3 regions of the Lactococcus sp. EKM203L genome follow, and region 1 is predicted to be linked to each of the others. Evidence: riboswitches for the same ligand, from Rfam matches in the RefSeq annotation. Region 1 holds a riboswitch; each other region holds the start of a gene.
What was found. Region 1 has a riboswitch for magnesium ahead of HFD15_RS14205 (hypothetical protein). Riboswitches for the same ligand answer to the same signal wherever they lie in the genome.
Positions count from the first base shown of each region.

Region 2: it holds a riboswitch for magnesium, as region 1 does, so the genes downstream of both, HFD15_RS06830 (FtsW/RodA/SpoVE family cell cycle protein) here and HFD15_RS14205 (hypothetical protein) in region 1, are expected to answer to the same signal.
Region 3: it holds a riboswitch for magnesium, as region 1 does, so the genes downstream of both, mgtA (magnesium-translocating P-type ATPase) here and HFD15_RS14205 (hypothetical protein) in region 1, are expected to answer to the same signal.

Region 1 is NZ_JAALEQ010000001.1:275,936-279,121, forward strand. Features, by position in the region: gene aguA (agmatine deiminase) at 1-236, shown strand, start outside; gene arcC (carbamate kinase) at 261-1,214, shown strand; M-box (ykoK) riboswitch at 1,334-1,503, shown strand; gene HFD15_RS14205 (hypothetical protein) at 1,560-1,910, shown strand; gene HFD15_RS01515 (ABC transporter permease subunit) at 1,929-3,186, shown strand, end outside.
Region 2 is NZ_JAALEQ010000003.1:210,688-213,873, reverse strand. Features, by position in the region: gene HFD15_RS06840 (hypothetical protein) at 328-495, shown strand; M-box (ykoK) riboswitch at 1,247-1,408, shown strand; gene HFD15_RS06830 (FtsW/RodA/SpoVE family cell cycle protein) at 1,781-2,980, shown strand; gene HFD15_RS06825 (LCP family protein) at 3,011-3,186, shown strand, end outside.
Region 3 is NZ_JAALEQ010000005.1:31,333-34,518, forward strand. Features, by position in the region: gene mgtA (magnesium-translocating P-type ATPase) at 1-1,397, opposite strand, end outside; M-box (ykoK) riboswitch at 1,656-1,816, opposite strand; gene dltD (D-alanyl-lipoteichoic acid biosynthesis protein DltD) at 1,880-3,166, opposite strand; gene dltC (D-alanine--poly(phosphoribitol) ligase subunit DltC) at 3,156-3,186, opposite strand, start outside.

The sequences.
Region 1 (3,186 bases):
AAGGAACAATGCCACGTGAAGACGGAGATATTTGTATTGCTTCATATATGAATTTCTTGATTACAAACAAAGGAGTTATCGTACCACAATACGGTGATGAAAATGATGCTCTAGCATTAAAACAAGTTCAAGAGATGTTTCCAGACCGCGAAATAGTTGGCGTGAACACTGTTGAAGTAGTTTATGGTGGAGGAAATATCCATTGTATTACTCAACAACAACCTAAAGCCAAATAAGGAGTAGAGAGGATTTAACAGAAAATGGCAAAACGTATTGTAGTTGCTCTAGGGGGGAATGCTATTTTAACTAGCGACCCTACAGCGCAAGCACAATCTATGGCACTTAATAAGACTGCCGAACAATTAATGCCTTTAATAAAAGACAATGATGTTGAAATGGTCGTCACTCATGGAAATGGCCCCCAAGTTGGTAATTTACTTTTGCAACAACTTGAAAGTAATTCAGTTAAAAATCCGGCAATGCCACTTGATACAGCTGTTGCTATGACTCAAGGGCAAATCGGTTATTGGATGGCACAAGCTTTTACAGAAGCTCTTGCTAATAATGGAATGTCTGATGTTCCATTTGTTTCTGTAGTCACAAGAACAGTAGTTGATGCTAATGATGAGGCTTTTAAAAATCCGACAAAACCTATTGGACCTTTTTATAGCCAAGAAGAGGCTAAAAATATTCAGACTCAATATCCTGATTGGAAATTGATTGAGGATTCTGGACGAGGTTACCGAAGAGTAGTTCCTTCACCTTTACCTCTCAAAATTGTTGAGGCTAACGCAATTAAACCATTGTTAGAATCATCAGCTTTGGTTACAGTATCTGGTGGCGGAGGAATTCCAGTTATTGAAAAAAATAAGGGGTATCAAGGAGTCGAAGCGGTAATTGATAAAGATTTTTCGGCAGCAAAATTAGCAGAACTTGTTGATGCTGATGAACTAGTTATTTTTACCTCTGTCGGTGATGTCTTTTTAAATTTTGGGAAACCTAATCAAAAAGCTCTAGGAGTTGTACCAGTTAGCGAAATGCGTCAATATCTAGAGGAAGGTTATTTTGCGGCAGGTTCTATGAAACCAAAAGTGGCAGCAGCTGTCGCTTTTGTCGAAAATACTGGTAAGCAAGCCACGATTACTTCACTTGAAAATGTGGAAAACTTTGTTAAAAGTGGGGCAGGAACACGGATTGTCCCCGATTTAGTTTAAAAAAAGTATTTTTCAAAATAATTTATTTAAAATTCGAAATAAAAAGAATTTAAGTAGGTTACCCATTTCAATTTTACAAAAAGTATAGATAGTGCTATACTTTTTTTGTAGTAAATAAAAACTAATCATATTAGGTGAGGTTACTCTGAAGAACATAGGTTATCGCTCAAAACTGTCGAGAGACAATAATGGGTAAAGCAGGACTAGTCGAATCAAGGCTTTTCCAAGATAACTAGAAATATCATTTCTTACGTCTCAGAAAGCCAAAACTCAAATGTCGTGATTAAATAGACTAATAATCTATTGATTTTGAGAGCCTCCCTTTATATGAAAAGGAGGCTTTTTATGTCAAGAAGAAAATATCTTGATACAAAACAACCAAAAGTAAAATCTATTATGGGTGATTTTATTTTAATTGGTATTATTTGTTTGTTTGCATTTATTCTTATTGTGACACAAATAACTATTAACCAACCCCTTTCATCGTTACCGTCTCAAAGTTCAGTGGATGATGTCAAGAAAATGCACGATTTTTTATCTATTGGAAACCTTGCGTATTTTTCAATGCGAACAATGTTTCGCATGATTGTAGGAATGATGTGGTCAATTTTATTCTCTGTTATTTGTGGTGTATTGGCAATTAAGTTTAAAACTGCAAGAAGAATTATTTTGCCGATGGTCAATTTCTTAGAATGAGTTCCTTTATTAGGTTTCATGACATTCACTACTGCATTTTTACTTGGATTATATCCAGGTAATGTAATGGGAGCTGAAGCACTTGCCATTTTTGCAGTATTTACTGGACAGGCATGGAACATCATGTTGTCACTTTACCAAATAATGGAAGTAGTTCCCAAAGATTTGAAAGAAGTAACATCACAATTTCGATATAGTGCTTGGGAAAAATTTTGGCGTCTTGAATTTGTATATTCAATTCCAGGCCTACTATGGAATCTTGTCATATCTCAGTCAGCAGCATGGTTTGCCATTGTTGCAAGTGAACAGGTTACCGTCGCAATCCCTAAGTCTGAAACTTTAATTTTGCCAGGAATTGGCTCTTATATTCAAGTTGCATTAGATCGTGCAGACTTTAAAGCTTGTGGTTTCGCTGTTATTGCTTTAATTATTAATGTCGTCATACTAAATTTCTTAGTTTTTCAACCTTTGGTTAAAGCTACTTATTATTATCGTTATGATGAAGGAACAACTCAAGGTAATCCTCCAAAATCAATTGTATACAATTTAGTAAAAGCATCTAATTTTGGAAAAATATTAATGAAATGGATTCAAAAAATAAAAGATTTCTGGATTTTTAAGTTACCTAGAGTTTGGTATATTCTTAGGATAAATCTTATCTTTAAATATCTAGGAAAAGTTAAGAAATATATTTCAATCATTTGGTATATCCTTTTAGGGTATGCGGTTGTTATCTCTGCTATTAAACTTTATAGATTCTTACCTCATGAAGATTTTTCAATAATCCCTCACTTAATGCTTTTAACTACATTGAGGGTAGTATTAGCAATGCTTATAGCAGCAGCGATTTTTACACCTCTTGGGGTTTGGGTTGCAAGTAACAAAAGACGTTTAAGCTTTATCCAACCAATTGGACAAGTTGTTGGATCGATTCCTTCAAACGTATATACTCCATTCATAGTAATTTTTATTAGTTTAGGGTATAAGCAACTTGAGTGGTGGATTTTGCCGCTAATCATGGTTGGTTGTCAATGGTATTACTTTTTCAATGTTATTGCTGGGTATTTAGCAATACCAGATGATATAAAAGAAGTCACAAAAATTTTTCCATTATCCAAGTTCAAGTGGTGGACTCGCTATCTCATTCCATCAATGTTTCCGTACTTGATAACAGCTATCATAAATGCTGCGGGAGCAGCATGGAATGCAGATATAGCAGCGGAAAGCCTACAGTGGGGTAAAGAAACAATAAATGTTACTGGCTTAGGGCAATATA
Region 2 (3,186 bases), on a different contig from region 1:
GTGAATCCAAAACTTAACTATGAAAAAGTAGCACTAACTATATAGTGCCTCAATAGCCATGCTGAACAAGAAGAGGCTAAGCATATCAATGACATAACAAAATACAATGATTGATCCTATATCAATAAAGATTTCATAAAATATTCCTACTTCAAAAGTGCTATTAAGTCATAATTAAATCTATTAAAATAAAAACTAAATAATAAGACAATCTAAACAAAATTTATTTTTGAATAATACGAGATAATTAGGGTTTGCACGTTTGGCTTTTAGTGAATTTTGTTATAATATATTACATTATAGTCTGACATTTGAAGGAGATGATTTATGAAAGATAAACAGTTATATCAAATAGCAAGTATTTGTTTTTTTATTGCAGGTCTTATATTTTTGATATTTGGACAAAGTCAACACACTATTTTCTTATTAGGTATATTATTTATAATTTTATCTATTAGTTTTATGGTTACTAGCAGAAATACACCAAAATTATAGGAATAAAATTGGAAGGCGCGTGCAAATATTAATAATATAAATACAAGAATTTTACTTTATTTTTGAGCGAGTTATAAATCTGATTTTGTTTTAAAATAAATGGTGAAAGTAGAAAGACGAAGTCGGATATTACTTATTACATGACACAGGTTTAATTTGATAGATAATCAAAAAGAATTTCCTAGAGCTGGTTATATTGCAATGATTGAAGGTGTTTTACATGAAAAACTTAAACCAATTTTAGGTAAAAAGTAAGAGTGTTTTATAATCTGATTTATAGTACATTCAGTAGACAGTCCATACCACATATTGCTTGACTTTTAAAGTTTACTAGCCTATAATCATTGGTATAACAACAAATAAAAAATAACTTTCAAAAACCATCCAGCATGGACAGTTGATAAAATGAGTCGTTATGCCCGTATTGCTTTAGGAATTCGATAAATATAATAAAAAGCTCCTTAGTCAGCATTGACTAGGAAGTTTTTTTATTTATTAACGAAATTCATTATTCAATTATAAGCTTTTTGTCTGTATATTTTAATCTTTGGTATTTTATTTTAAAAAATAATATTTTTGTCTTAGTTCTAATTTCTAAAAACTTAGTCATAACAAGAGGTTTAAACTAATAAAAAAACATTTAATTTAGGTAATGAATTTGTTATTTGACTAAAAGTATAGGTCGTGTTATAATTTTTTTGCTTAGGAAATATTTTGAAAATTTAATTTAAGCAATTTTGGTTAGAGATTTTCTAACCATCGGTAGGTGAGGCTACCACAGGGATACGGGTTGCTGCCGCAGAGTCGTGGAGACACGATGAGAGGGCCAACAGTTCACGTCGAAAAAAGAAGGCGTGAAATAGTGCAACAACATCGCCCTGCGGAGCTAAAGCTTGAACGATACTGGGTACTTTAGTTCACTTGATAGTGTATCTTTTTGAAATCATACCTTGTCTACGTTCAACCGGCGTAGGCATTTTTTTTATAAAAAAGGAGGTGGTGAAAATGGAAGCACAGAATAACAGTGGCTCAGACCCTGGGAGCTATAGGAAGAAAGATAGCATAAAAGTGGACAAGCATTTTTATCACTTCAATCTAACCTAGTTCTCTGAGTTGGAGCTGTACAATCAAAATCTACTATAAATCAGAAATTGAGGTACAAGCCGATGACAAAAATATTAATTCATACAACAATAAAAAATAAGAAATAAAAAGTTATTCATTGATTTGCAACTAGAAATACTCTTGTCGTTCATTTGGAAAATTAACGAAGGGGGATTCATTTATGGATAAAAAAATTACAAAAAATAGTTTTTTAGATTTATCTATTTTGATTCCTTATTTGATTCTTTCAGCTGTTGGCTTACTCATGGTGTTTTCAGCAACTGTCCCCTATCAAATTAACCGAGGACTATCTCCTTATCGATTGGCAATTTCTCAAGGAGTCTTTATAATTATAAGTTTTGTGGCTTTAATTATTATTTATCGAGTAAAATTAAGAATTATAAAAAATGAAAAGATTTTAAAAATAATTTTTCTAATTATTATCTTGCTGATGATTTATTCAAGGGTGGGGCCTAATACATCAGCGAATGGAGCGCATGGATGGATTCCCTTACCAGGGATTGGAACTATTCAGCCGGTTGAATTTGCAAAACTTTTTACAGTTTGGTTTCTTGCTTCTATCTTTTCTAACAGACAAGAAGAGATTGAGAAAAATGATATTCAAGCAATTTTTAAGGGTAACACTCTCATAAAAAAAGTTGTAGGGGGATGGCGATTTCCGATTATCTTACTAATGATAGTGGAACTCAGTATGCCTAATTTAGGAAATACAGCAATTATTGGACTCTTAGCCTTGATAATGATTGGTGCAAGTGGAATTTCTTGGCGATGGTTTTCAGGTTATGGGAAGATGTTGCTTACGATTAGTCTTAGTTTTTTGCTCTTTCTTTTTATCAGTGGAGGCGATTTGATTCCAGGATCTTATATTAATGCTCGATTTAAAGCATTTGTTAATCCTTTTACTGACTTGGCTTCTTCGGGTCATCAACTTGCTAATTCATATTATGCGATTGTAGATGGTGGCTGGTTTGGAAGAGGACTGGGGAATTCGATTGAAAAACAAGGATTTTTGCCTGAAGCTCATACAGATTTTATATTTTCAGTAATAGTAGAAGAATTGGGAATCATTGGTGGAATTATAATCCTAGCTGTCATTTTTTTCATGATTACCCGAATGCTTTTGGTGGGGATGCGGGCAAAAGATCCATTTAATTCAATGATTTCAATTGGTTGTTCATCTTTTTTGTTGATACAAGTTTTTGTCAATTTAGGTGGAGCAATTGGTTTGGTTCCAGAGACAGGTGTCACCTTTCCCTTTTTATCACAAGGTGGATCATCATTTTTAATTTCAACTTTGGCAGTAGGACTGGTTTTGAATAGCTCGGCTGACGAAAAATTAAAGAGTTTAAGTAAGTTATAATTTTTAATAAAAGAAAGAAGTATTCTTGATATGAAAAGAAAAGAAATTAGACAAAAGAAAAAAATAAAAAGGTCTAAAAAAGTATATTTTGTTCGTTTTATGTCCCTTTTTGTTATTTTAGTCGTGGCAGTTAGTGCGGTTATCTATGTTCAAGCAGAGAAAACATTAACGAAAACTCATGTAAATACAAAAATAAAAAGTTCTAG
Region 3 (3,186 bases), on a different contig from region 1:
CCTTTAGTAATCATTTGCGTTTTTGAAGTCGCTCCATTAGTATTGCTTTTTACTACAACACTCATCCGACGTCTTTCAAAATCAAAAGGAATTTCATCAACTTTTGTATATTTACTACTTAGACCACCCAGTTCAGGATTTTTATCTTGCTTGGCTTCGGCTCCTTCGATAATTGCCAAATCCATTAAATTCTTTAAACCAGTTTGGTAGTAACTATTCAAAAATCCATGTCTTAATACTCGAATATTTTCTTGCCCATGAATATCTAAATGACGCATTAATACTACTTTATCTTGTGTTAATGTTCCAGTTTTATCAGTGCAGAGAATATTCATTGAACCTAGATTTTGAATAGAATTTAGGTTCTTGATGATTGTTTTTTCTTTTGACATTGTGACTGCACCTTTTGCTAGGCAAGTTGTCACAATCATTGGTAACATTTCTGGTGTTAAACCAACAGCAACTGCTAAAGCAAATAGTGCAGCTTCCATCCAATCACCTTTAGTGAAACCATTGATCAATAAGACAAATGGAACCATAACTAACATAAAGCGAATAAGGACCCATGAAACTGAGTTAACGCCTTTTTCAAAAGTTGTTTTAGTTGAGTCTTCGGTTACACTTTTTGCCATTTCACCAAAAATGGTCGCATCTCCAGTTGCAATTACAACTCCATAAGCACTACCAGAAATGACATTTGAACCCATGAAGGCTAGGTTTACTGACTCTGTGATTGAATCATCTTTTTCATCAGTAGCTAAATCTAGTTTTTCTACTGGTTCGCTTTCACCAGTTAAAGAGGCTTGGCTGATAAATAAGTCTTTTGCTTGAATAATCCTAAGGTCTGCTGGAACCATGTCTCCAGCTGATAGATGGATAATATCGCCTACGAGAACTTCTTCAATAGGAATCTCTTGACTTCCTGATTCTAATCTATGAACGTTTGTCGTCGTCGTAATCATTTTTAAGAGATTCTCAGCAGCATTTCCACTTCTAGTCTCTTGAACGAAACGCAGAATTCCTGAGATTAAAACCATTGTAGTAATGATAATGAGTCCTTGGGGATTTTTCTCACCAGGAGCTGCTAAGATAATATCCGTAAAAGCTGAAACTAATGCTAAGACAAACAATATAATGGTAAAAGGATTGATGAACGCTTGATAAAGCCGTTTAATAAGTGAAGTTTTTTTACCACGCGTAATCGTATTATCTCCATATTGTTCACGAGAGATTTCTACTTGTTCTTCACTTAATCCTTTATTTGATGTTTTAAATTTTTGAAATAGCTCCTCTTTTGTAGAAGTTTTTGCAAATTCTAATCTTACATTTATTTCATTGTTATCTACAAATGTTGTAGCTCTTTTTGTGTTTTCGAGTGTTTTTCTAATTTTTTTCATTGGTCTGTACCTCATATTCTATAATATTTTTGCGTGTACAGTCCCAAACGTTAGGCACTTTAAAGAAGGTGATAAAAACGGAAAGCTGCTCTTATCACGTTAATTATCTGCGGCCTATCAGGCTCGGGACTATTAATGGTCTGGGATTCCATTTCCGTTTTTCACCTCCTTTTTTAAATACAAAAAACCTTGCCTACAAAACTTGAACGTAGGCAAGGGAATAATTCCAAAAAAGATATCACTATTATAGAGCGAATCAGTTACAAGCTATCGTTCAAGCTTTAGCTCCGCAGGGCGATGTTGTTGCACTATTTCACGCCTTGTTTTTCGACGTGAACTGTTGGCCCTCTCATCGTGTCTCCACGACTCTGCGGCAGCAACCCGTATCCCTGCGGTAGCCTCACCTACCGACGGCTATGCTTATGGCATAACCAAAACAATTATAACTGTTCTTTCTATTTTTGTCAATCTTTTTTTATTATTTAATTTATGATAGACTCTGTTGCACCATTCATTGCCCAATCTTTTGATAAAAATAACGAATTATCAATATGATATTTGACCTTACTTGGTGTCTTCATGAATTTTTCAATTGCTTTGTCTGTAGCCAACCAACCTTTAGTACCAAAGTGGACAGTGTCACCAGAGGCATAAGGCGTGTTATACATATCTGTTAAGTCAGCAATTTGATAAAAGCCTTGACTGCGCAATTGTGTTTTAATTTTAGAGCTGAAATTTTCGAGTGTTGCTTTTGATACTCCAGTGTAAGATGACCATGAGCCATTTACTGGTTGAATAACAAATAAAACATCATTATTATTTTTGGCAAACACATTTAAGAGCTGTTGGAAATCCTGATACTCTGGGCTTTCTAAATAGGTAACATGCTTTTTAAAATTTTCAAGATGTTTGTATTTGGATTTTATTTTCTTATCCCAAACTTTATTATTGATTTGGAAAGGATTGTTATTTGAACTATCTTTTCCTTGATCAACTGCCAATTTTTCTAAGTTTTCAGAGGTTGGATCATTGGGTAATTCTTTAGCAAACTTATTAATTTTTGGTGTAAGTCCAAGAGGTTGTGCTGTGAATTGTGAAACACTTGAGAAGAGTAAATCTTCTTTTCGCCAAAATTGAAGATTGGTCGCCACAGTCATTTTTTGTAGAGTGGTCAGTGGTTTTTTATCTGCTAGACGTTCTAGAGAATTATAAATCGTCTCTTCAGATTTAAGCGATCTAAATCTTAATAAATGTTTTGCAAGTTGGGTGGTGGTATTTTCTTTAGGATCTGCTTCTTTTAACCAACCGTAAATCTCACCTTTGGATACAAAGTTTTTCAATTCACTTTCAACAATTCCTTGTTTTGAAAACCATTGTGGACTAATGACAAAAACAATTTTACGATTTTTTAACTCATTTGCCACAGAGTTCATGTAGAAAAAGTGGGTTAAAGTAGTTGTTCCTGGTTGTCCTACTAAGAATGGCGTAAAACCAGAATTGTATTTTTTGAAATAGGCACTTGGGTGAAAAGAATCCACATGTTCCATTTCTGATGAACCAAGAACTGGTAAAAACTCGGGGTCTGAATAGGCTTGTTTTTTAATTGAATAGCCTGTAAAGCTTGGAGTATTTAGTGGTGATTGAGCAAATTTAATAAGTTGGTCTTTTGAGTATTTCATACCAACATTTATTGGGAGAAATATCAGTAAGCCAACAAGGGCTAAAGCTGCAATTAATGGGCCAATGGCTCTAAAAATTTTAATTTTCATCCTTTTTTTCCTGAACGCGT